Regions from separate parts of the Kribbella sp. NPDC056951 genome, predicted to be linked through region 3. Evidence: riboswitches for the same ligand, from Rfam matches in the RefSeq annotation. Region 3 holds a riboswitch; each other region holds the start of a gene.
The links. Region 3 has a riboswitch for cobalamin ahead of ACFTSF_RS03445 (ABC transporter substrate-binding protein). Riboswitches for the same ligand answer to the same signal wherever they lie in the genome.

Region 1: another riboswitch for cobalamin. It lies ahead of metE (5-methyltetrahydropteroyltriglutamate--homocysteine S-methyltransferase); the one in region 3 lies ahead of ACFTSF_RS03445 (ABC transporter substrate-binding protein).
Region 2: another riboswitch for cobalamin. It lies ahead of ACFTSF_RS24300 (ribonucleoside-diphosphate reductase subunit alpha); the one in region 3 lies ahead of ACFTSF_RS03445 (ABC transporter substrate-binding protein).

What each region holds. Positions count from the first base shown of each region.
Region 1 covers NZ_JBHUQZ010000005.1:78,300-86,080, forward strand. The annotation lists gene ACFTSF_RS21235 (hypothetical protein) at 1-170, opposite strand, end outside; gene ACFTSF_RS21240 (SDR family NAD(P)-dependent oxidoreductase) at 308-1,132, opposite strand; gene ACFTSF_RS21245 (SDR family NAD(P)-dependent oxidoreductase) at 1,129-2,058, opposite strand; gene ACFTSF_RS21250 (LysR family transcriptional regulator) at 2,129-3,037, shown strand; gene ACFTSF_RS21255 (enoyl-CoA hydratase/isomerase family protein) at 3,034-4,092, opposite strand; cobalamin riboswitch at 4,169-4,382, shown strand; gene metE (5-methyltetrahydropteroyltriglutamate--homocysteine S-methyltransferase) at 4,501-6,762, shown strand; gene ACFTSF_RS21265 (ABC transporter permease) at 6,775-7,602, opposite strand; gene ACFTSF_RS21270 (ATP-binding cassette domain-containing protein) at 7,599-7,781, opposite strand, start outside.
Region 2 covers NZ_JBHUQZ010000006.1:203,390-211,170, reverse strand. The annotation lists gene ACFTSF_RS24300 (ribonucleoside-diphosphate reductase subunit alpha) at 1-1,970, opposite strand, end outside; cobalamin riboswitch at 2,106-2,261, opposite strand; gene ACFTSF_RS24295 (DinB family protein) at 2,293-2,865, opposite strand; gene ACFTSF_RS24290 (potassium transporter Kup) at 2,885-4,795, opposite strand; gene ACFTSF_RS24285 (hypothetical protein) at 4,833-5,027, opposite strand; gene ACFTSF_RS24280 (3-methyladenine DNA glycosylase) at 5,038-5,922, opposite strand; gene ACFTSF_RS24275 (GNAT family N-acetyltransferase) at 5,919-6,401, opposite strand; gene ACFTSF_RS24270 (fumarylacetoacetate hydrolase family protein) at 6,443-7,231, shown strand; gene gltX (glutamate--tRNA ligase) at 7,224-7,781, shown strand, end outside.
Region 3 covers NZ_JBHUQZ010000001.1:721,585-729,365, forward strand. The annotation lists gene ACFTSF_RS03435 (MFS transporter) at 1-393, shown strand, start outside; gene ACFTSF_RS03440 (hypothetical protein) at 590-1,345, shown strand; cobalamin riboswitch at 1,368-1,549, shown strand; gene ACFTSF_RS03445 (ABC transporter substrate-binding protein) at 1,574-2,596, shown strand; gene ACFTSF_RS03450 (FecCD family ABC transporter permease) at 2,593-3,585, shown strand; gene ACFTSF_RS03455 (FecCD family ABC transporter permease) at 3,582-4,604, shown strand; gene ACFTSF_RS03460 (ABC transporter ATP-binding protein) at 4,606-5,442, shown strand; gene ACFTSF_RS03465 (PLP-dependent aminotransferase family protein) at 5,728-7,185, opposite strand; gene ACFTSF_RS03470 (methyltransferase) at 7,214-7,781, shown strand, end outside.

The sequences.
Region 1 (7,781 bases), on a different contig from region 3:
ACCGAACGGCGGCCGGGGCGCGGCGTGCAGGCGTCGGGGTGGAAACGGTCGGCGTAGACCAGGGCATGTTCGAGCACCCGGGCATCGGCCCGGTTTGCCATGGCGCGATGCTCGGCGGACGACTCCAGCAAGTCAGCCGTCGAAAGCAACGTCAGATCATCATCGAACATGTGTTCTAGTTTAGGCAGTCAAGGCAGCACACGCAAATCGCCGCAGAGTCAGAATCCCTTGTCCACAAGGGAAACCATCACACCTGCATCAGCCGCGAATCCGTGTAAACCGAGCCTTGCGGCGCCGCGGCCGACTATCAAACCCAGGGCAGGACCTTGCCGTACCGGATCAGCTGGCCGTAGTGATCCGGATCGGCCGGCTCCAGAGCAAGGTCCAGCAGCGGTACAGCGGCCTCGGCCGGCGTGGGCGCCGTACTGACGTCCCACCACAACGCCGAGGTGGGCGTGTTCATCATGCCGGGGCAGACCGCCGCCAAGACGATGCCGCGGGCAACGTCTTCGGTACGGCGCCGGGCGGCCAAGGTGCGGACCGCGGCAACCTGGCCGATCTTCGAGGGGATGTTCACGAACCCCGGCCAGGCGGTTGCCCGGGCAGTCCCGTCCTTGACCAGGTCGCGCCAGGCGGCTACCTCCCGATCCACGTCGTCGAGGTCCGCGAGGTTGGTGAAGTGGCGGTGCAGCGCGGGCGCCAGGTACTGCAAGGTGCCGAACGAACTGGCCACAACCAGCAGGCGGCCATCGTCGCGTAGGAGCGGAGCGAAGGCGCGCAGGAGCCGAGTGGTGCCGAAGTTGTTCACCTCGGTGTAGGTGTCGACGATCGCGCGCGGGTCGTCGTCGGGGCCGACCCGCATGACGGCGTTCCCGAACACGATGTCGACGCCGCCATGCCGTTCCTTCAACTCATGCGCCAGCTTCTCGATGGCGCCCGGGCTGCCCACGTCGAGCAGCTCGGCGCGCACCCGCGCTCCGCCGGCCGGGATGGTGGCGACGGCGGCGGTGACCCGGTCGATGTCGCGGCCGGTCAGATAGACGGTGTCCTCAGGTCCGAGACGGGCCGCCAGGCCTTCGACCAAGGCCAAGCCCAGTCCCTGGGTAGCGCCGGTGACGAGTGCGATGGTCATGCTGCGACCAGCCTTTCGGACAGGTCCCACAGCCGTACGGCGTTCGCCGGGTCCAGGGCGTAGCGAGCCACACCATGCAGCCGCGGAACCTCACCGCGACGGTCGATGGTCGGAGTCTCGTTGCAGTCGACGAAGTAGCGTCCGCCGACTCCCTCGAGCTGAGGTGACGTGGCCAGCAGAACCGAGGTCGCCGCGCCTTGCTCCGGTGTCTTCATCAGCTCGGATGGCGTGCTGCCGCTCCCGCGGCCGTCGGTGTGCCGCTGCAGGTTGGTGAAGATCGCACCCGGCATCAGGGCGTTCGCGGTGATGCCGTCGGCGGCCCAGCGACGGGTGGCCTCGACGGCGAACAACACGTTCGCGGTCTTGGACTGCCCGTAGGCCAGCCAGGGGTCGTACGCGCGGAACGCGAAGTTCACGTCGTCGAAGATCACTGGCGAGAGCTGGTGACCGCTCGAACTGACGCTGACGATCCGAGCCGAACCATCGGCGGCCAGCGCATCGTGCAGACCGATCGCCAAGGCGAAATGACCGAGGTGGTTGGTCGCGAACTGCAACTCCCACCCCCGCGGCGTATAAGTCTCGGGCGACGCCATCACCCCGGCGTTGTTCACCAGAAGGTGCAGCGGCCCATCCCAGGCGGCGGCGAACTCCGCGACCGAGGCCGGATCGGTGAGATCAAGCGGTAGGACGTGCAATGCCGTGTTGCCGGTGGTCACGCGGATGTCCTTGGCGACCCGCTCCCCCGCCTCGAGGTCGCGGACCGCGAGGGTGACTTCGGCGCCGGTGCCTGCCAGCGCTCGGGCGGTCTCGATGCCCAGGCCGGAGGCTGCGCCGGTCACCACGGCGCGACGGCCGGAGAGGTCGATGCCGGCGGCAACTTCTGCCGCCGTACTGCTGAAGCCGAACTGTGTCTTGATGAGTTCCATACCTTCAAGCTAGGCACCTCCAACCCATGCCACCAGCGAAAGTCTGGCAAGTGTGGTATGCGTAAACGTCATGACCTTCACCGACGCCTCCCTGACTGCCCTGCGGGTGTTCCGCGAGGTGGCCGAGCGCGGCACGCTCACCGCCGCGGCGACCGCGCTCGGCTACACCCAGTCGGCCGTCTCGCGCCAGATCGCCTCCCTGGAACGCGCGGCAGGCACGGCACTGCTGGAGCGCCGCCACGACGGGGTACGGCTGACGCCGGCCGGACGGATCGTCGTACGGCGGGCTGCCGCCGCGATCGATCAGGTCGATGCGGCCGCTCGTGAGCTGGCCGGGATCCCGGAAGAGCTCGGCACGGTCCGGCTCGGCTGGTTCGCGACGGCGGGCGTCTTCCTGGTACCCCGCGCACTCGCGGCACTCCGCGAGACGCACCCCGGCATCACGGTCATCAGCCGTGAAGGCAGTACTCCGGCCCTGGTCCGCGCACTACGCGCAGGCACCATCGACCTCGCACTCCTGGCCTCAGCGCCGCCGTTCCGCGCGCCCGATGCCGAATCGCCCGCGCTGGAGCTGCACACGCTCTCCGAACGCAGTCTCCGGATCGCGGTCCCCAGCACGCATCCGCTCGCCCACGCCGACGTCGTCGACATCGAGGATCTCCGTGGTCAGCGCTGGATCGCCGGTCCGGGCGGCGAGCAGTACATGGGCGTCTGGCCGGGTCTCGACGAGCGCCCCCAGGTCGTCCACACCGCGCGCGACTGGCTGGCCAAACTCCACCTGGTCGCCGCCGGCTGCGGCATCACCACTGCCCCCGCCGCCCTGACCTTCGCCCTCCCACCGGGCGTCCGGATCATCGCCGTACAAGGCGGCCCCGAGGAGCAACGCCGCATCCTGCTGGCACGGCTCCCCCGCCCGGTACCTGAGCCCGTTGCTCGCCTGGCCGCCGCCATCCGCGCGGCCGCGAGCGCGGACGGCTAGCTCGACGCGTCGGTGAGCCCGAGCTCGGCGTCGCCGAGAGTGGCGAAGTGGGCGGTGATGGATTCGTCGCTGACGCCGTCGAAGGTGGCCGGTGACCACCGCGGGTTGCGGTCCTTGTCGATCACCTGCGCCCGCACACCTTCAAGGAAGTCGTGCGAACCGTGGAGCCGCACCGACAACCGGTACTCCTGCTCCAGTGCAGCCGGCAGCGACGGCAGATCGGCCGCGGCCCGCAGCGCGCGGAGCGTCACCTTCAAAGAGGTCGGCGACTTCGTCAGCAGCACCACGGCGGCCTCCCGCGCAGCCGGTACGTCGGCATCCGCCAACCGGCTGTAGATCTTCACCAGGTCGTCGCCCTCGTAGGCCTCGTCGATCCACTCGCGGTCACCGATCAACCCAGACTCCGGAACCGGATCGGCAAACGAGGCCACCGCGGTCGCCGCGTCCTGAGAAGCCAGTGCAGTAAGGAGATCCGGCAACCGATCGCTCGGCACATACCAATCGGCGAGACCCACCGCGATCGCATCACCCGCGCCGACCAACCCGGCCGTCAGCGCGAGGTGCGTGCCCAGCTCCCCCGGTGCGCGCGACAGCAGGTAGGTGCCGCCGACATCGGGGAAGAAGCCGATCCCGGTCTCCGGCATGCCGAGCTTCGACCGCTCGGTGACGACCCGGATACTCGCGTGCGCCGACAGCCCGATGCCGCCGCCGAGCACGATCCCGTCCATCACCGCGACGAACGGTTTCGGGTACTCCGCGATCTCCGCATTGAGCCGGTACTCGTCCGCCCAGAACGCCGTCGACGCCGTACCGCCGGCGATCCCGTCGTGGTAGATCGAGACGATGTCGCCGCCCGCACACAGACCGCGGTCACCGCTGCCGGTCAGTACGACGGTCTGTACGGCGGGATCCGCGGCCCACTCGTCGAGCACCCGGCGGATGATCGTGACCATCTCGTGGGTGAGCGCGTTGATCGCGCGCGGCCGGTTCAGCACCAGATGACCGGCGTGACCGTCCACGTGCGCGAGGACCGGGGATTCTTCGACGTTGCTCACGGTGCGCCAAAGTAGCTGGATGTCCTACTAAATTCCTAGGGTGTGGATCACAGGGCCGGAACCTCCCGCGAGTGCGTAGGCTGATCGGGTAGCTGGTTCGTCCTGGCAGCCGGTCAGGACGTCGCAAGAGGGAACCCGGTGTGAATCCGGGACTGCCCCGCAGCGGTAAGTGGGAACGACCACCGTCATACGCACTGGACCTCACGGTCTGGGAAGCGACGGTCAGTAGGTGTCCGGTTCGCCGGACGTGCCCACGAGTCCGAAGACCTGCCAGCCGCCCGCTGTGCGCCCGTCGTACGGCGGTGATCGCAAGGCCTCGTGGGAGGGCCGGCGTACGTGTGCCGCCTTTCTCCAAGCCCTGTGGTCCTCAAGACAGGCTCGCTCGCTAAGGAGAGACGCTTGACCACCGTGCACGGCTACCCCCGGCAAGGCCCGAACCGGGAGCTGAAGAAAGCCATCGAGGGCTACTGGAAAGGCACGGTCACCGCCGACGCCCTCCGGCAGATCGCAGCCGACCTGCGCCGATCGAACTGGCAGCAGCTCGCGGACGCCGGGATCGACGAGGTTCCGACCGGCGACTTCTCGTACTACGACCATGTCCTGGACACGTCCGTCCTGCTCGGCGCGATCCCCGCGCGGCACCGTGCCGCAGTGGACGCCGACGCGCTGGACGGCTACTTCGCGATGGCGCGCGGTACCCAGGAGGTCGCGCCGCTCGAGATGACCAAGTGGTTCGACACGAACTACCACTACCTGGTCCCGGAGCTCGGCCCGGACACCACGTTCGCCGCCGACTCCACCAAGCAGGTCGCCGAACTGCGCGAAGCACTCGCGCTCGGATTCAAGGCCCGCCCGGTCCTCGTAGGACCGATCACCTATCTCCTCCTCGCCAAACCCGCGCCCGGCATCGACTTCGAACCGCTGTCGCTCCTCGACAAGATCCTTCCTGTGTACGCCGAGGTCCTGGCCGACCTGCGTGCCGCCGGAGCGGAGTGGGTGCAGCTGGATGAGCCGGCTCTGGTGCAGGACCGGACCGCGGATGAGCTGACTGCAACCACGAGCGCGTACGGCGAACTGGGCGGCCTCCTGGATCGCCCGAAGCTCCTGGTCGCGTCGTACTTCGACCGGCTCGGCGACGCACTGCCGGTGCTGGCGAAGTCGCCGGTCGAGGGCCTGGCCATCGACTTCACCGGACCGGCCGCGGCCAACCTCGACGACCTCGCAGCCGTCCCCGAGATCCGGTCGAAGCGCCTCGTCGCGGGTGTCGTCAACGGCCGTAACGTCTGGCTGAACGATCTGCCCAAATCGCTGTCCACACTGGCCGTTCTGCTCGGATTGGTCGACCAGGTCGAGGTCAGCTCGTCCTGCTCGCTCCTGCATGTCCCGCTCGATGTCGCGGCTGACGCGGACCTCGATCCGGAGGTCTCCCGCTGGCTCGCGTTCGCTCGACAGAAGACCGCCGAGATCGCCACACTGGCTCGCGGCATCACCGAAGGCACCGAGTCGATCGCGGCCGAACTCGAGACCAACCGAGCCGCGCTCGAGTCCAGGGCGAACTCGGCGTTGACGAACAACCCGGCCGTGCGCGCCCGCGTCGCCGGTGTGACGGCTGACGACAGTGGCCGGGCGGCGTCGTACGAGGAACGCAGTGCAGCCCAGCAGAAGCGGCTCGAGCTGCCGTTGTTGCCGACGACAACGGTCGGATCGTTCCCGCAGACGACCGAGCTGCGAACCGCCCGGGCCGACCTGCGCGCGGGCCGCATCGACGAGGCGCAGTACGACGAGGTGATCGGAGCCGAGATCCGCGAGGTCCTCGCGTTCCAGGAGAAGGCCGGGCTCGACGTTCTGGTCCACGGCGAACCCGAGCGCAACGACATGGTGCAGTACTTCGCCGAACAGCTCGACGGGTACGTCGCCACTCAGCACGGCTGGGTCCAGTCGTACGGTACCCGCTATGTCCGGCCGCCGGTGCTCGTCGGCGACATCTCCCGGCCGACGCCGATGACTGTCCGCTGGTGGGCCTACGCGCAACTGCAGACCGACCGTCCGGTCAAGGGCATGCTCACTGGACCGGTCACGATGCTGGCCTGGTCATTCGTCCGCGACGATCAGCCGCGCAGCGAGACCGCTCGTCAGGTCGCGCTGGCGCTGCGCGACGAGGTGGTCGATCTCGAGCGGGCCGGAGCTGCGGTCATCCAGGTCGACGAGCCTGCACTGCGCGAGACATTGCCGCTGCGGCAGGCCGATCGCGCCGCCTACCTGAACTGGGGTACTGAGGTCTTCCGGCTGACCACGAGCGGCGTGCGCGCGGACACGCAGATCCACACGCACATGTGCTACGTCGAGTTCGGCGACATCCTCAACGCGCTCGACGAGATGGATGCCGATGTCGCAAGCCTCGAGGCAGCCCGCTCGCATATGCAGGTCGCGCATGAGCTCGGCGAGGCCGGCTACCCGCGCGGGGTCGGTCCGGGCGTCTACGACATCCACTCCCCCAGAGTCCCCGGTACGCCGGAAGTCGCGTCCCTGCTGCACAAGGGACTGGACGCGATTCCAGCGGCACGGCTCTGGGTCAACCCGGACTGCGGCTTGAAGACGCGCGGCTGGCCTGAGGTTCGCGACTCCCTGCAGAATCTGGTCGCGGCTGCTCGCGAGGTTCGCGCCGAGTAGGTCGGAGGGGCCTCAGCCAGGGCGGCTGAGGCCCCGGATCGCCACGGTGGCGCCGATGACCGTGATGACGGCGGCACCGGCGAGCGCGGCGAGCAGTTGGCCGACGGGAGCGTGCCCGAGTACCAATTCGCGGGCGGCGGTGATGCTGTGCGACACGGGATTGAAGGCAGCGACGTGACGCAGCCAAGTGGGCAGACCTGCCTCGGGAACGAAGGCATTCGAGGCGACGATGAGGGGAAACGTCACAGTCCCAGAGATGGCCTGCACGAGTTCGGTATGGCGGAGTTGGCACGCCAGCGCGATGAAGATCCAGCCGAGGCCGGTACTGACCGCGGTCGAGACGACCACGGCGGCCGCCGTACCGAGGATGCCGCCCGGTGGGTCGAATCCGAGCACGACCGCGGCGAAGATAGACAGCACCGTGAGTTGCAAGACCATCCGGACCAGGCCGGCCAGGCTGTGCGCGACGAGTACCGAACCCGGCCAGATCGCCATCGTCCGCAGCCGGTTGATCAGCCCGTTGCGCATGTCCTGGAGCAGACTGATGATCAGGCCGAGCGCCGACTGCAGTGCGGTGGTGATCATGATCGCCGGTACGACGAAGTCGACGTACCGGGTGCCGCTTGGGAAGCTGAGGGTCGTGGACAGGCTGCCGAGCAGCTGACTGAGCACGCTCACGAGCAGGATCGGGCCGAGCAGCGTCACGATCAACGTGCGCGGTTCGAAGACGACGCCGCGCAGGGACCGGCCTGACAGCGCGATGATTTGGGTCGCGACGCTTGCCGACTGTGTCCGCGTCCGCAAGGCTGGCTGAGCCCGGGGTGCGGTCATGACGGTCATCGGGCCTCCCCCAGTGTCGCGAAGACGTCGTCGAGACTCGGTTCGGCGACTTCGAGACGTTCGGCCTCGATCCCGAGATCATCGAGTGCGCGGACCACCTGGACGATCGTCGCCGACGACGCGTCCACCACGGTCAGGGTGAATTCGTTGCGCTGGGCAACATCCAGCCCGCGCCCGGC
Region 2 (7,781 bases), on a different contig from region 3:
AGCGCGTCCGCGAAACCCATCAGGCCGAGGCCGACCGGGCGGTGCCGCTGGTTGGCGCGCTCCGACTCCGGCGTCGTGTAGAAGTTCACGTCGATGACGTTGTCGAGCATCCGGACCGCGGTCTTCACCGTGTCGCGGAGCAGGTCGGCGTCGAGGCCCGTCTCGGTCAGGTGCGCGACCAGGTTGACCGAACCCAGGTTGCAGACCGCGGTCTCGTCGACCGTCGTGTTCAGCGTGATCTCGGTGCACAGGTTCGACGAGTGGACGACACCGTTGTGCTGCTGCGGCGAGCGCAGATTGCACGGGTCCTTGAAGGTGATCCACGGGTGGCCGGTCTCGAACAGCACAGTCAGCATCCGGCGCCACAGGTCGAGCGCGCGGACCCGGCGGAACATCCGGATCTCACCGCGGTCGGCGGCCGCCTCGTACTTCTCGTACGCCGTCTTGAACGCCGCGCCGAACAGATCGTGCAGATCCGGCACCTCGTCCGGCGAGAACAGCGTCCACTGACCGTCCGCCTCGACCCGCTGCAGGAACAGGTCCGGCACCCAGTTGGCCGTGTTCATGTCGTGCGTCCGGCGACGCTCGTCACCGGTGTTCTTGCGCAGATCGAGGAACTCCTCGATATCCATATGCCAGGTCTCGAGATACGCGCACACCGCGCCCTTCCGCCGGCCGCCTTGGTTCACTGCTACGGCCGTGTCGTTCGCGACCTTCAGGAACGGTACGACGCCTTGCGATTCACCGTTGGTGCCGCGGATCTTGGCGCCGATTCCGCGGACCGGGGTCCAGTCGTTGCCCAGGCCGCCGGAGTACTTGGCGAGCAGGGCGTTGTTGCGGATCCCGGCGAAGATGCCGGCCAGGTCGTCGTCCACCGTGGTGAGGAAGCACGAGCTCAGCTGCGGTCGCGTCGTACCGGAGTTGAACAGGGTCGGGGTCGACGACATGAAGCGGAACGAGCTGAGCAGTTCGTAGAACTGGATCGCGCGGCCCTCGCGGTCCTCCTCGCGCAGTGCCATCCCCATCGCGACCCGCAGGAAGAACGCCTGCGGCAGCTCGAACCGGGTCTTGTCGATGTGCAGCAGGTAGCGGTCGTACAGCGTCTGCAGACCGAGGAAGGCGAAGTCCAGGTCGCGCTCAGGGCGGATTGCCGCGGACAGCCGGTCCAGGTCGAAGGTGGCCAGCTCGGGGTCGAGCAGCCCGGCCTCGATCCCGGTCGCGATGTAGCGCGGGAAGTATTCGGCGTACGCCGTGGCCATGTCGGCCTGGCTGGCCTGCCGCGGCTCGCCGTGTACTCGGCCGAGCGCCTCGCGGCGGATCTGGTCCAGCAGTAGGCGGGACGCGGCATAGCTGTACTGCGGCTCGGTCTCGACGTACGACCGGGCCGCCATCACGAGAGCCAGCTCGACCTCGTGCTGGGCGATCCCGTCGTAACAGGACCCGATCGTCTCGTTCAGGATCTGCTCGGGGTCGACGGAGTCCAGCCCGGCGGCGGCCTCGGCGACGATCACGCGCAGCCGGTCGACGTCGAGCGGAACGCGGGTCCCGTCGGCCTGGCGGACCGACACGACCGGCTTGGTGGTGGCCAGCTCAGCCGGGTCGGCAGGGGTGCGGGCCTTGGTCCGCTCCTCGCGGTACAGCACGTAGGCCCGGGCGACCTGATGCTCTCCCGCGCGCATCAGAGCCAGCTCGACCTGGTCCTGGATGTCCTCGACCTGGACGCTACGCCGCGCGTCACCGCGACTGGTCAGGGCCTCGACGACCCGGCCGGTCAGGTCGGTGACCAGGTCGCGGACCCGGTGGGTGGCGCCGGCGTCGTTACCCTCGACGGCCAGGAACGCCTTCGTGACGGCGACCGAGATCTTGGTCGCGTCGAACACAGTGTTACTGCCGTCGCGGCGGACGACGGTCAGTTGGTTCCCGTGGCCGGCCTCGTCGGCCGCCGATCGGGATGTGGAAGCGATGGTCACAGAAGCTCTTCTCTCCCTACGCGTGCGAAGGACCGCGACCAGAAGGCATGAGCGCATGACGGGACGGACAGCACCGGCCGGAAAACTGTCGTCTCGCCCTGCGACCCACCCTCGAGGTCTCGGACCGCGCGCACCGGCGGTGCACGCGCCGGCGACAGGTATCCGGACTCGCGGCCGCCCCACTACGACAGGACGTCCGCTCACCGTTGCGGGGCAGCTCCGGACTCGCACCGGATTCCCCTGACCGCCAGCTCGACAGACTTTAGGGCAGCCGCTAGATCTAGTGGTAGCGACACGCCGCATGTCGCACATGTTGTGGTCCTCACGCCGTGACGCCATACAGATCCTGTAACGTCATGATCTCTGATCCGTGATGGATGAGCTCGCGATTGAGCCGTAACACCACGTGCCCGAACGGCTCCTCGGCATCCAGTGCCGTCGCCTGACTGAGCCCCACCGTGGCCACCTGCTCCTCCGGCAACGACGCGATCCCGTCCTGCCAGGCCTCCACCCAATGCGTCAGCCAGGCGACCGCATCCCGCGCGTTCCCGTGCAACGTGATGTCGCCTCGCCCCTGCTCCTTGGGTCCGAACGTCCACTCCCACCGCTCGAAGAACGTCTCGGTCAGATGCGCGATCAACCACGCGATCGTCCGCGGCCCCCGATGATCAGGCTCGTCCGGCCACTGCGCCACCCACTCGCCGGACCCCAATGACCGATAGTGACTCGGATAGTGCCGCCGTACGACGGTCAGTGCCGCATCGCCCGGCTGCCAGAAGTACTGCTCGTCCGTCAACTGTGCCAGCCGCGCGGACAGCACCATCCAGCTGAACCCCAACTGCCCTCGCACCATCGCCATGGCGGAGGGCTGCTGCAAGATGTCCCACTCGAACATGTGTTCGAATGTAACAGACCTACACGGTGATTTGCGAGCCCACGATGACGACCTGTTCGCGGGGGAGGTGGAAGTACTCGGCGGCGTCGGCGGTGATCGCGGTGGTGGCGAGGAAGATGCGTTTGCGCCAGCGGGGCATGCCGCTGGTGTCGCCGAGTTTGAGCTCGATGGCGGAGAGGAAGTAGGAGGTGTCGTCGGGGTCGACGGTGAGTTCGGTGCTCTGGGCGGCGGCGCGTTCGAGGATCTCGGGGACGTTGGCGGACTCGACGTAGCCGAGGCGGGCGGTGACGTGGATGATGCCGTCGTCGGTGTAGCCGAGGTCGTCGACCAGGATGCGCTCGGGTTCGGGGACGTGCGGGACGGTGACGGTCTCGATCGAGAGGATGACCACGTTCTTGTGCAGGACGTGGTTGTGCTCGACGTTGGCGCGCATCGCCAGCGGGACGGTGGTGTTGCCGCGGTTCAGGAAGACCGCCGTACCGTCGACGCGGGTGATCGGGCGCTCGTGCAGGGTGTCGATGAACTCGCGCAGTTGGCCCTCTTCGCGTTCGCGCTTGGCGGTGACGAGTTGGCGGCCTTGCTGCCAGGTGGTCAGGACGAGGAAGACGCTGACCGCGATCAGCAGCGGCAGCCAGGCGCCGTGCACGAATTTGGTCAGGTTCGCGCCCAGGAAGAGCAGCTCGACCGTGAGGAAGATGGCGGCGCCGAGGAGGACCAGCCACAACGGCTTCTGCCACTGCTTCCGGACGATGTAGAAGAACAGCAGCGAGTTGATGACGATCGTGCCGGTGACCGCCATCCCGAAGGCGAAGGCCAGTGCGGCCGAGGTCTCGAACGCGAAGACGAGAGTCAGTACGGCGATCATCAGCGCCCAGTTGACCCACGGGACGTAGATCTGGCCGGCCGTCTCGGTCGAGGTGTACTGGATCCGCAGCCGCGGCAGGTAGCCGAGCTGGACGGCCTGGTGGGCGACCGAGAACGCGCCGGTGATGACCGCCTGGGAGGCGATCACGGTCGCGGCCGTCGCCAGGATCACCATCGGGATCCGGCCCCACTCGGGGACCAGCAGGAAGAACGGGCTGGTGAATCCGTTCGGGTCCTCCAGCACCAGCGCGCCCTGGCCGAGATAGCTCAGGATGCAGGCCGGGAAGACGAGGAACAGCCAGGCCCGCGTGATCGGCTGACGGCCGAAGTGCGCGAGGTCGGCGTACAGGGCCTCGGCGCCGGTGATCGCCAGTACGACGGCCGCGAGCGCGAAGAACGCGGTCCCGAAATGCCCGGTCAGGAAGCCGATCGCGTACGTCGGCGAGAGCGCCTTGAGGATGCTCGGGTGGTCGAGGATGCCGCCGATCCCGCAGACCGCGATCGCCGCGAACCAGACGATCATGATCGGACCGAACGAGCGGCCGATCCGGCCGCTGCCGTGCTTCTGCACGCTGAACAGGCCGATGATGATGACCGCGGTGATCGGTACCACCCAGGCGTCCAGGCCGGGCTGGATCACTTTGACGCCCTCGACCGCGGACAGTACCGAGATGGCCGGGGTGATCATCGAGTCGCCGAAGAACAGTGACGCGCCGAAGATGCCGAGCCCGGCGAGGAGAACCGTCGTACGGCGCCCGCTCGTCCGGGGGATGTTCTGGATCAGGGTGATCATCGCCAGGATGCCGCCCTCGCCCTGGTTGTCGGCGCGCAGTACCAGCAGCACGTACTTGATCGTCACGATCAGCGTGACCGCCCAGAAGATCAGCGAGATGATCCCGTAGACGTTCTGGGTGGCGGTCTCCACCGGGTGCGGATCACCCGGGTTGAAGATCGTCTGGATCGTGTAGATCGGACTGGTCCCGATGTCGCCGAAGACGACGCCGAGGGCGCCGATCATCAAAGCGGCCTTGGCCGGGGTCCGTGCCCCTGTCGTCTGGCTCGTCACGGATTGCATTGAATCACGCGCCCGGTGCGCGGGTGCGTCAGCGCTTCTGCGGACCCCGGATCGCCACGAAGATGAGCGAGACGCCGAACGCGGCCACGATCGGGCCGACGATGGCCCACAGCGAACTCCCGGTCATCGAGCTGCCCTTGAGATAACCCAGTCCCTGCAACGCCCAGACGGCGCCGAGCGCGGTCAGCAGCACACCGAAGGCAATCGCGACGATCTTTCCCATGAGCGGGAGGTTAGTCGAGAAGTTCGTTGCACAGGGCGACGAGTTGCTCGCGGAGCGGGCGGGCGCGCTCCGCGAAGGTGCGCTGGGCGGCGGCGTACTCGGCCTTGCCGGCGGCCGTTTCGATCCGGACCGGGTCATAACCCAGCGGTGCCAGGTCATAGGGCGAGGCGCGCATATCGAGCGTCCGGATGTCGCGGGCAAGCTCGAAACAGTCCAGGACGAGTGCGCTCGGGGTGAACGGCGCGAGCTTGGTCGCCCACTTGTAGAGGTCCATGTTGGCGTGCAGACAGCCGCCCTGCTCGAGCTGCGGCTGGGCCTCGCGGGTCGGCTGCAGGACGTTCAGCGGCCGGGCCGCGTCGGTGAAGAAGCGGAACGCGTCGAAGTGCGAACACCCGATCTTGTGCGACTCGACCACCTCATCGGTGCCCTCGGCCCCCAACCGCAACGGCCACTTCTGATGCCGTACGGCGTCCGTCCGGTACACCATCGCCCATTCGTGCAACCCGAAACACCCGAACTGCGGTTGCCGATCGAGGGTGGACGCGAGGAGACCGCGGATCCACCTGATGCTGTCGGTACGGCGCTCGATCTCGGCCGGATGGAGTTGCGCGGCGCCGTCCACAACCACGTAGCCACGGCGTTCGGCGTACTCGGGGGCGTCGAGCAGGCGGACGCCAGGGCCGGGATGCCACAGGCGGAGCTGGGCCGGCCGCGCGGAGTAGTAGGTGAAGAGGAAGTCCTCGACCGGATGTGGTTCACGGCGCTGTCGCCGGGCGAGGTGATCCGCAAGGAGCGCATCAACCCGGGAAGTGTGCGCACGGTGCAAGAGCTCCCACTCGGCGCGGGGGAGAGGGACCGCGTGCGGCGGCGCAATGCGCGGATCGGAGATGGTCACAGGTTCAGTTCGTAGGCGTAGAGGTCGATGCCGGCGACGGGGGACCAGTCGCGGTCGGGGAGGCGCTGGAAGCCGAGGCGTTCGTACAGGCGGTGTGCTGTCTTCATGTAGACCGCAGTGCTGAGCACGATGCGGGGGAGGCCGAGCTCGCGGGTGCGTTCTATACAGTGCGTGGTCAGGGCGCTCCCAATCCCCAGTCCACGGGCGCGTCCGGCGACTCCGAGCATCCGGAACTCGCCTTCGTGATCCAGCCCGATCTCGCGGTAGACCGAGCCGGGCGGGCAGTAGGTGACGGTGCCGAGAAGCCCGGACGCGTCGACCGCGACCCACACCTCGGCCTTGGCGGCGCGGTCGGCGGCAGCACGTAGCGTCATCGCGTACTCACCGCGGACGAAACCGTCGTGTGAGTACGCGTCCACGGTCAGGTCGCCGACGGCGTCGTACTCGTCCGGCCGGGCCTGGCGGATCTCCCAAGTCACCGCACCACTGTCTCATTCCAGTGCGACGGTAGGCTCGGCCCGTGCGTATCGCCAGATTCTCCGTCGACGACGAACCGAAGTACGGCGTCGTCGAGACCGACGACCCCGAAGGCCTCAGCGGCACTGTCGCCGTGCTCGACTCCGACCCGCTCTACCGGCCGGTCCAGTTCACCGGGGAGAAGCTGCAGCTGGCCGACGTCCGGCTGCTGGCCCCGGTGATCCCGCGCAGCAAGGTGGTCTGTGTCGGCCGCAACTACGCCGCGCACGCCGCCGAGCTGGGCAACGAGGTGCCGAAGGAGCCGATGATCTTCCTGAAGCCGAACACCTCGGTGGTCGGCCCGCTGGACGGCATCGTCTACCCCGAGCAGACCAACGACCTGCAGTTCGAGGGTGAGCTGGCGATCGTGATCGGCCGGATCTGCCGGGACCTGCCCAAGGAGCGCGCCGAGGAAGTGATCTTCGGCTACACGATCGCGAACGACGTGACCGCGCGCGACCTGCAGAAGTCCGACGGGCAGTGGGCCCGGGCCAAGGGCTACGACACGTTCTGCCCGCTCGGCCCGTGGATCCAGACCGACCTCGACGTGGCGGATCTGCGGGTGACCACAACCCTGAACGGCGAGACCAAGCAGGACGGGCGGACGTCGCAGTTCATCTTCGACATCCCGACCGTACTGGCCTACATCACCTCGTTCACCACGCTGCTGCCCGGCGACGTCGTACTGACCGGGACGCCGGCCGGCGTCGGCCCTATGCTGCCCGGCGACTCGGTCGCGGTCACCGTCGAGGGCCTCGGCACTCTGACGAACAGGGTGATCGTGCGTGACTGAGCAGCCCGCTCGCGACGACTCCGGCGTCCTGGCTGGCTTAGCTCCGGCCGACGTCCGGGTGCGGTTCCCACCGTCCCCGACCGGCCTGCTCACCGTTGGCAACATCCGCAGTGCCTTGTTCAACTGGGCCTTCGCCCGGCACTACGGCGGCACGCTCGTGCTGCGGATCGAGGACACCGACCAGGCCCGGAACACGCCCGAGGCGCTCGACTACACCCTCGACGCGCTGCGCTGGCTGGGCCTGACCTGGGACGAGGGCCCCGAGGCCGGTGGCGACCACGGCCCGTACCTGCAGTCCGAGCGGATGCAGATCTACTCCGACATCGTCGGCAAGCTGATGGTCACCGGTAAGGCGTACCACTGCTACTGCTCGCAGGAGGAGCTCGACGACCGCCGCGAGACCGCGCGCTCGGCCGGACAACCCAGCGGGTACGACGGCCACTGTCGCGCGCTGGACGCCGTACAGGCCAAGGCGTTCCTCGACGAGGGCCGCCGGCCGGTCGTCCGGTTGCGGATGCCGGACCGGCCGATCGTGTTCGACGACCTGGTT
Region 3 (7,781 bases):
TGGGGTGCGGCGATCGGAATCGCCGGTCTGGCGCCGAATATCTGGTTCGCGCTTGTCTTCCTTGCGTTTGCCGGTGCTGCGGACATGGTCTCCGGCCTGTTCCGTTCGGTGATCTGGAACCAGACGATCCCGGACGAGATGCGCGGCCGGCTGGCCGGAATCGAGATGCTGTCCTACATGCTCGGCCCGCTCGGTGGCCAGGCCCGGTCGGGTCTGGTCGCCGACCTGACCAGCGTCCGGACGTCGATCGTCAGCGGCGGCATCCTCTGCGTGGCCGGCGTCGCAGCCACCGGCGCCGCCCTACGCGACTTCTGGCGGTACGACGCTCGCACCGACGAGCACGCGGTGCGCGAACGCGATCTCCGGGCCGCGGCCGAGGCGGACGAAGCGTAGGCTTTGGCGCACTATGCGTATCCTGCCGCTCGCTTTTGTCGCAGTGCTCGCCAGTGCGTGTGGGGGACCCGGGCAGGAGACCGCGCCGAGCGTGCCGCCGCTCGTGTCGATCAGCACGACTCCCACTCAGACACCATCGTCAACTCCGTCGAGTACACCGCCGACCGCGAAGGTGGCCGACACGTTGTGTGTTCGGATGGACCAACCGCTGGTGCAGGCGACACTCGCCGTACCGGTCGTGCAGATTCAACCCAAGGCACCGCCGGCCGACTTCGGCGTACCGGCGACGTATGACACGTGTCAGCTCGGTCTGAGCACCAGTCCGAACGGACCGGTGCTGCGGGTCGGGGTGTCAGTGCAGGCGGCGACCAAGGCGACGCTGGCTGCCGCGCAGAAGGCGTACAAGGGGAAGCCCGCGGTTGTCGGTGCGGGCGGCTTCGGAAACGACACATCGGTGGTGTTCCTGTTCGACGGTCGCCTGTACAAGGTCTCGGGACCGAAAGCCACGCTCGCGAAGTACGTCGTACTGGGGCAGGAGGTGGTTCGGCAGGCGCCCGGGCTGCCCGAGGCGGAGCCGTTGATCACTCGGTCGGAGTGTGAGCGTGGCTCGTCGGCTGCGGCGAAGGTGATGGGGGCGCCCGCGTCGATCCGCCGGGACGGTCAGACCGAGCTCGGGGACCTGGTCTGCGGGTGGGTTTCCGCGAACAGCGTGCTGTCCTCGTCAGTACGGCGTACTCCGAACGCGGTCGCGTTGATGACCGCGATCCGGAAGACACCGACTGCGCAGGCGATCCCGCTCGGTGACGAGGGTTACGTGGACACCGCGACCGGGCGGACCACGATCCGGCTCGGCGACAACAAGCTGGTCGACCTGGTGCCGTTGCCGGCGCGGGCGGTCAACCCGGACACGATGACCCAGTTCGCGCTCGCGATGCTCTCGCAGTACCGCTGAACCTGCGACTCAGTCGCCGGTGTTACTGTGGCGGCGCCGTGGTGCTCGGGAAGCCGGTGTGATGCCGGAGCGGCCCTCGCCACTGTGATCGGGAGTTCACCGGCAGTCCCTCTTGAGGGAGGTCACTGGCCCTGTGCTGGGAAGACCAGGCCGGTGGATGCAGTCCCGTCAGCCAGGAGACCGGCCACGGCATGTGATCCGTCCACGAGGTGCTGGAGGAGCGGTCCTGTGCTGCGCAAATCCGTTGTCCCTGTCCTGCTTTTGAGCCTGCTCGCCGGTTGTGGCACGTCCACCGCGGCCAGGCCGCACGGATCGATCATCACCGTGCAGAACTGCGGGATCGACGTCACCGTCAGCGGTCCGCCGAAGCGGGTGTTCGCGGCGTACCAACCGGCCATCGAGATGGCGCATGCGCTGGGCATCTCCGATCGCCTGGTCGGTACGGCGTACCTGGATGCCGAGGTGCTTCCGGAGTACGCGAGCGCGCAGACCAAGGCGAAGTACTACAAGAACCTGCCCAGCCGCGAAGAGCTGCTCGCGGCGAACCCGGATTTCGTGCTGTCCGGGTTCAACGACGTGTTCAGCGTCGGTGGTGGCAGCGACGAGAGCTTCGGGAGCCGCAAGAGCTTGGGCGAGCTCGGGGTCCAGACGTGGATCTTCAGCCCGCTCTGCCCGACCGCGGACGGTAAGGGCGACGAGGCGATCGACCCGGCCAGCGTCACGATGGACAACGTGTACGCCGACCTGCGCGACCTCGGCAAGCTGTTCCGGGTCCAGGATCGGGCCGAGGCGGTGATCGCCGATCAGCAGAAGCGGATCGCCGCGGTCGCGGCGAAGGTGAAGAGCGCGCCGAAGCCGACCGTCGCGATTCTGCGACCCGGGATGGAGGGTGGTGGATTGACCGTCTCCGGCGGGCCGGACTTCGGGACCGTGCTGATCAAGCAGGCCGGTGGGGTGAACGTCTTCGCCGACCTGACCGCCAAGCGGAACGTGAAGATCGGCGTCGAGGAGCTGATCAAGCGCAATCCCGACTACATCCTGATCAGCGGGTGCTGCGATGCCGCGTTGACGCCGGCCTCGACACAGCCCGAGGTGGACAAGATCCTCGCGAACCCGGCGTTCCAGAACCTGAAGGCGGTACGCAACAAGCACGTCGTACCGTGGCTGTTCGCGAACCACTCGGCCGGTGTGCGTGGTGCTTACACGACCGAGGACATCGCCAAGACGATTCACGCTGACCTGTTCAAATGAGGTGGCGAGCGGCCGGACTGCTCCTGTGCGTCGCTGTGCTCGCGGTCTCGGTCCTGCTGTCGCTGAGTATCGGGAACCAGTATTTCGGGGCGCATGACGTCTACCTGGCGCTGGCGAACTTCAGCGGCAGCGACAACGACCGGGTGATCCGCTATCTGCGGCTGCCGCGAACCGGTGCGGGGTTGTTGGCCGGTGCGGCGCTGGGTCTGGCGGGTGCGTTGATGCAGGGCGTGACGCGGAATCCGCTGGCGGATCCGGGGATTCTCGGGGTGAACGCCGGGGCGGCGCTGGCCGTGGTCGGGGCGATCGGAATGCTGGGCGTGCAGAGCCTGACCGGGTACGTGTGGTTTGCGATGGGCGGAGCGTTGGTGGCGACCGTGGTGGTCTACCTGGTTGGCGCGATCGGGCGGGGTGGTGCGACGCCAGTGAAGCTCGCGCTGGCGGGCGCGGCGATCTCCGCGCTGTTGGGGTCGGTGACCTCCGCGATCACGTTGCTCGATCTGTCGACGTTGAACGAATTCCGCTTCTGGGTGGTCGGATCGCTGACCCTGGCGACCGGTCCGGTGATCGGTCAGGCGGTGCCGTTCATTGCTGTGGGCATCGTTCTGGCGTTGGTTCTCGGGCGGTCGCTCAATCAGCTTGCGCTGGGTGATGAGCTGGCTCGGTCGTTGGGTACGCGGGTGACGTTGGTGCGGGTGTTGGCCGGTCTGGCGGTCGTGGTTCTTGCTGGTACGGCGACTGCGATCGCTGGGCCAATCGGGTTCCTGGGGCTCGCCGTACCGCATGTCGCGCGGACACTCGTTGGTGCGGATTATCGGTGGATTCTGCCGTGGTCGATGGTGCTGGCGCCCGCCGTACTGTTGCTTGCGGATGTTGTCGGGCGGTTGGTGGCTCGGCCGGATGAGCTGCAGGTCGGGATCATCACGGCGGTCATTGGCGCGCCGGTGTTCATTGCGCTGGTTCGTCGTCGCCGGTTGGCTGCGCTGTGAAGACACTGCGGGTTGGTCCGGTCTCGACGCGGGTGGATGTCTCCAGTGCGGTCTGGTCGTCTGTTGCTTGGGTGCTGACGCTGGCGGTCGGAGCGCTCTCGCTGACCCGGGGTGACTATCAGATCCCGCTGGCGTTGGTGCTCGAGACGCTTGCTGGCAACGGCACGCTGATCCTCAACGACATCGTGGTCAACAACCGGCTACCCCGAGTCCTGGTGGGGATAGGAGTCGGTACGGCGTTCGCCGTGTCGGGGGCGATCTTCCAGCGGCTCGCTCGCAATCCGCTGGTGAGTCCGGACCTGATCGGGGTCAACGCCGGGGCCGCGCTGGTCGCCGTACTGATGATCACTGTGCTGGGTAGTGGATGGATTCCGGGTGGTGCGCTGCTGGGGTCGTTGCTTGCGGCAACCGCTGTCTATCTGCTCGCGTACCGCGATGGGGTTTCCGGGTATCGGCTCGTTCTCGTCGGGATCGGCGTGACGGCGATCATCGGCTCGGCCACCGCCTATCTGCTGACGTTGGCCGATATCTACACGGCGAAGAGCGCATCGCAGTGGCTGGCCGGGAGTCTCGCCGGGCGCACGTGGTCGCACGCCGTACTGATCGGCGCCGCGCTCGTCATCCTGTTGCCGATGGCAATCGCCGGTGCTCGGCAACTCCGGTTGCTGGAACTCGGCGACGACCTCGCTCGGACACTGTCCGGTCGCGTCGAGCTGTCCCGGGCGATGCTGATTCTGATCGGGGTTGCCCTTGCTGCGTTGGCGACTGCGGCCGCGGGGCCAATCGCCTTCGTCGCTCTGGTGGCGCCGCAATTGGCTCGCCGGTTGGTGGCCGAGCGCGTTGCCGGGTTGCTGATGGCCGGTGCTCTTGGCGCTTTGCTGGTGGTGGCTTCCGACTTGCTCGCCCGAGAGATCTTCGCGCCGACGCAGTTGCCGGTCGGAATCGTGACTGCGTTCCTGGGAGCGCCGTACCTGCTCATCCTGATGGCCCGCGCCAACCGCATCGGCCGAGGAGGCTGACATGACCGAACTCCGGGCAGACCAACTGACACTCGCGTACGACGGTCGTGCCGTCGTACACGAACTGTCGGTGCTGATCCCGCGGCAGCAGATCACCGTCATCGTCGGCGCCAACGCCAGCGGCAAATCCACCCTGCTCCGCGGACTCGCCCGCCTGCTCACCCCGCGCGGCGGAGCCGTCTACCTAGACGACGTCAACCTGGCCAAAGTCGGTGCCGCCCAACTGGCAACCCAGCTCGGCATGCTCCCGCAACAACCAGTCGCGCCCGAGGGCATCACCGTCTCCGACCTCGTCGGCCGCGGCCGGCATCCGCACCAACGCTGGTTCCGCCAATGGTCTCTCGAGGACGAGCAGGTGGTGAACTCAGCGCTCGCCGCGACCGGCGTCGCCGACCTCGCCGACCGCTCACTCGACGAACTGTCCGGCGGCCAACGCCAACGAGTCTGGATCGCCCTGGCCCTAGCCCAAGACGCCGACACCATGCTCCTGGACGAACCAACCACCTTCCTGGACCTGGCCCACCAACTAGAAATCCTCGACCTCGTCCAAGACCTCAACCGCCAACACCACAAGACGATCGTCCTGGTCCTCCACGACCTAAACCTCGCCGCCCGCTACGCCGACCACCTAATAGCCCTGAAGGACGGCCAAGTAGCAGCCACCGGCACCCCCACCGAAGTAATCACCCCCCAACTCGTCGCCACCATCTTCAACCTAACCGCCCAATTAGTCCCCGACCCCCTCACAAACACCCCCCTAGTAATCCCCATCCCCAGACCGACCCCAAGCAACAGCCAGCCATCCGCCCACCCACCCCCGTTCCCGTCTGGTGGGTAGACCCATCCGGTGGTGGGTTGGCCAATGGGAATCTGGTGGGCCAACCCGCCATCTCGTGGGTATACCCATCGCGGGGTGGGGGTTGATTGGACAGTGGGGGTGGGGTTTCACCGGCCTTTGGCCGGCTGCACCGAACGGTGCTCAAGGTCGCCCCGAGCAGCCCACCTTGAGCACCCGTCAACCACCTTCCGCCCGCGCGCGTGGTTGACCCGTGCCCAACGTCGTACCGGCTGATGGGGACGCAGTAGGTGGTGGGGGCCGCGGGCTACCCGAGCGGTTGGTGTGTCAGGGGAGGAGGGTGGCTAGGGTTTTGATGGCTTGGGTTAGGTCGGTGGGGGTTCTTGCGGCGTAGCCGAGGACCAGGCCGGGGGCGTGGGGGAGTTGGCAGTGCCAGGAGAGGGGGTGGACTTTGATGCCTGCGGTGAGGGCGGCGGTGGCTAGGGCCACGTCGTCGACGTGCTCGGGGAATGTGATGGTGAGGTGTAAGCCGGCGGCGGCGCCGTGGACTGTTGCGGTGGGCAAGTAGTTGGCGATGGCGGTGGCCATGGCGTCGCGGCGGGTGCGGTGGCGGCGGTGGACGTAGCGGAGTTGGCGTTCGAGGTCGCCGGAGTTCATCAGGTGGGCGAGGGTTAGTTGGGGGAGGGCGGCGTTGCCCAGGTCGGCGCGGCGTTTCAGGGCGATGAATTCGTCGCGGTACTGCGCCGGTGGGACGATCCAGCCGATGCGCAGCGCGGGGGCGAGTAGCTTGGAGACGCTGCCGGCGTAGACGACCTGTTCGGCCTGCATCGACCGCAGGGCGGGGATTGGCGGGCGGTCGTAGCGGTGTTCGGCGTCGTAGTCGTCCTCGAAGATCAGTCCACCGTCGGCGGCCCACTGCAGGAGGTCGCGTCGCCGCTCACCCTCCAGTACGACGCCTGTCGGGAAGTGGTGTGCCGGAGTCACCATCACCACCTGGGCACCCGACTTCCGCAGTACGTCGACCTGCAGCCCACCGGAGTCGACCGGGATCGGCCGGGTCCGGAGTGCCCATTCCTCCAGGTGCTGACGCGAACCGAGTGAGCTCGGGTCCTCGACCGCGATCTCGGTGATCCCGCGGGCCGCGAGGTGGTGGGTGAGGAGGGAGATGGCCTGCGCGACTCCGGCGACGATGATCACCTCGTCGGGGGCGGCGGTGATACCGCGATAGCGCGCCAGCCAGGTCGAGACGGCTGCGCGCAATTCCGGCGTACCGGACGGGTCGCCGTACCCGAAGGCGGAGGCTTCGAGGTTGCTGAGGACTGCGCGTTCGGAGCGCAGCCAGGCGGCCCGCGGGAAGGAGGCCAGATCCGGTACGCCGGGAGTCAGATCGATGCGGGCTGGTGCGGCGCGGAGTTCGTCGAAGATGTCGAGACCGGGTGCGTTGATCCGCGGCGGCCGCGATCCCGACCGGGCGCGCGGTGCGGGCGCGACAGCCGGTGCGGCGACCACGACCGTGCCTGCGCGGCCGCGGCCGCTGACCTGGCCGTCCTCGGTGAGTCGTTGGTAGGCCTCGGTGACCACGCCGCGAGAGACCTGCAGCTCGGCGGCCAGCAAGCGGCTGGCCGGGAGCCGGCTGCCGATCGCGAGCCGGCCGTCGGAGATCGCCGCCCGGAGTTGGTCGGTCAGCCAGTCGGCCAGACCGCCGACCGGCGCCTCGGCAGGGTTCAGCTGGAGGAAGTCCGCTCCAATGGTCCTGGGGAAGCCGGCTTGATTGGACCTGTCCATCGGTCCATTGTGGCGGCACCTTGGAGATATGAGAACCGATTACGTGCATGGCTACACCGCGGCGGAGACCCGCCGGCTCAGCGACCAGGCGCAGACCCTGGCCGAGCTCCTGCACGGTGGCATCGAGTTCCCGCCGGGAGCGCGGGTGCTCGAAGCCGGCTGCGGGGTCGGCGCCCAGACGCTCCAGCTGGTCACCCGGAACCCAGGCATCGACCTGGTTGCGATCGACATCTCCGAGGAGTCGCTGGCCCAGGCCAAGGAGCGGGTCGGGCCCGAAGCGCGCGTCGAGTGGCGATGCGCCGATCTTCGTGAGCTCGTGGGTGAGCAGTTCGACCACATCTTCGTCTGTTTCGTCCTCGAACACCTCAGCGATCCGACCGCCGCGCTGGTCAGCCTGCGCCAACTGCTGCGGCCCGGCGGGACCATCACGGTGATCGAGGGCGATCACCAGTCGGCGTTCTTCCACCCGCGCAGTGCGGCCGCGCAGGCAGTCATCGAGTGCCTCGTCGACCTGCAGGCGGCGGCCGGCGGCGACTCGCTCATCGGCCGCCGCGTCCAACCGCTCCTCGAAGCGGCCGGGTACGACGACGTCCGCA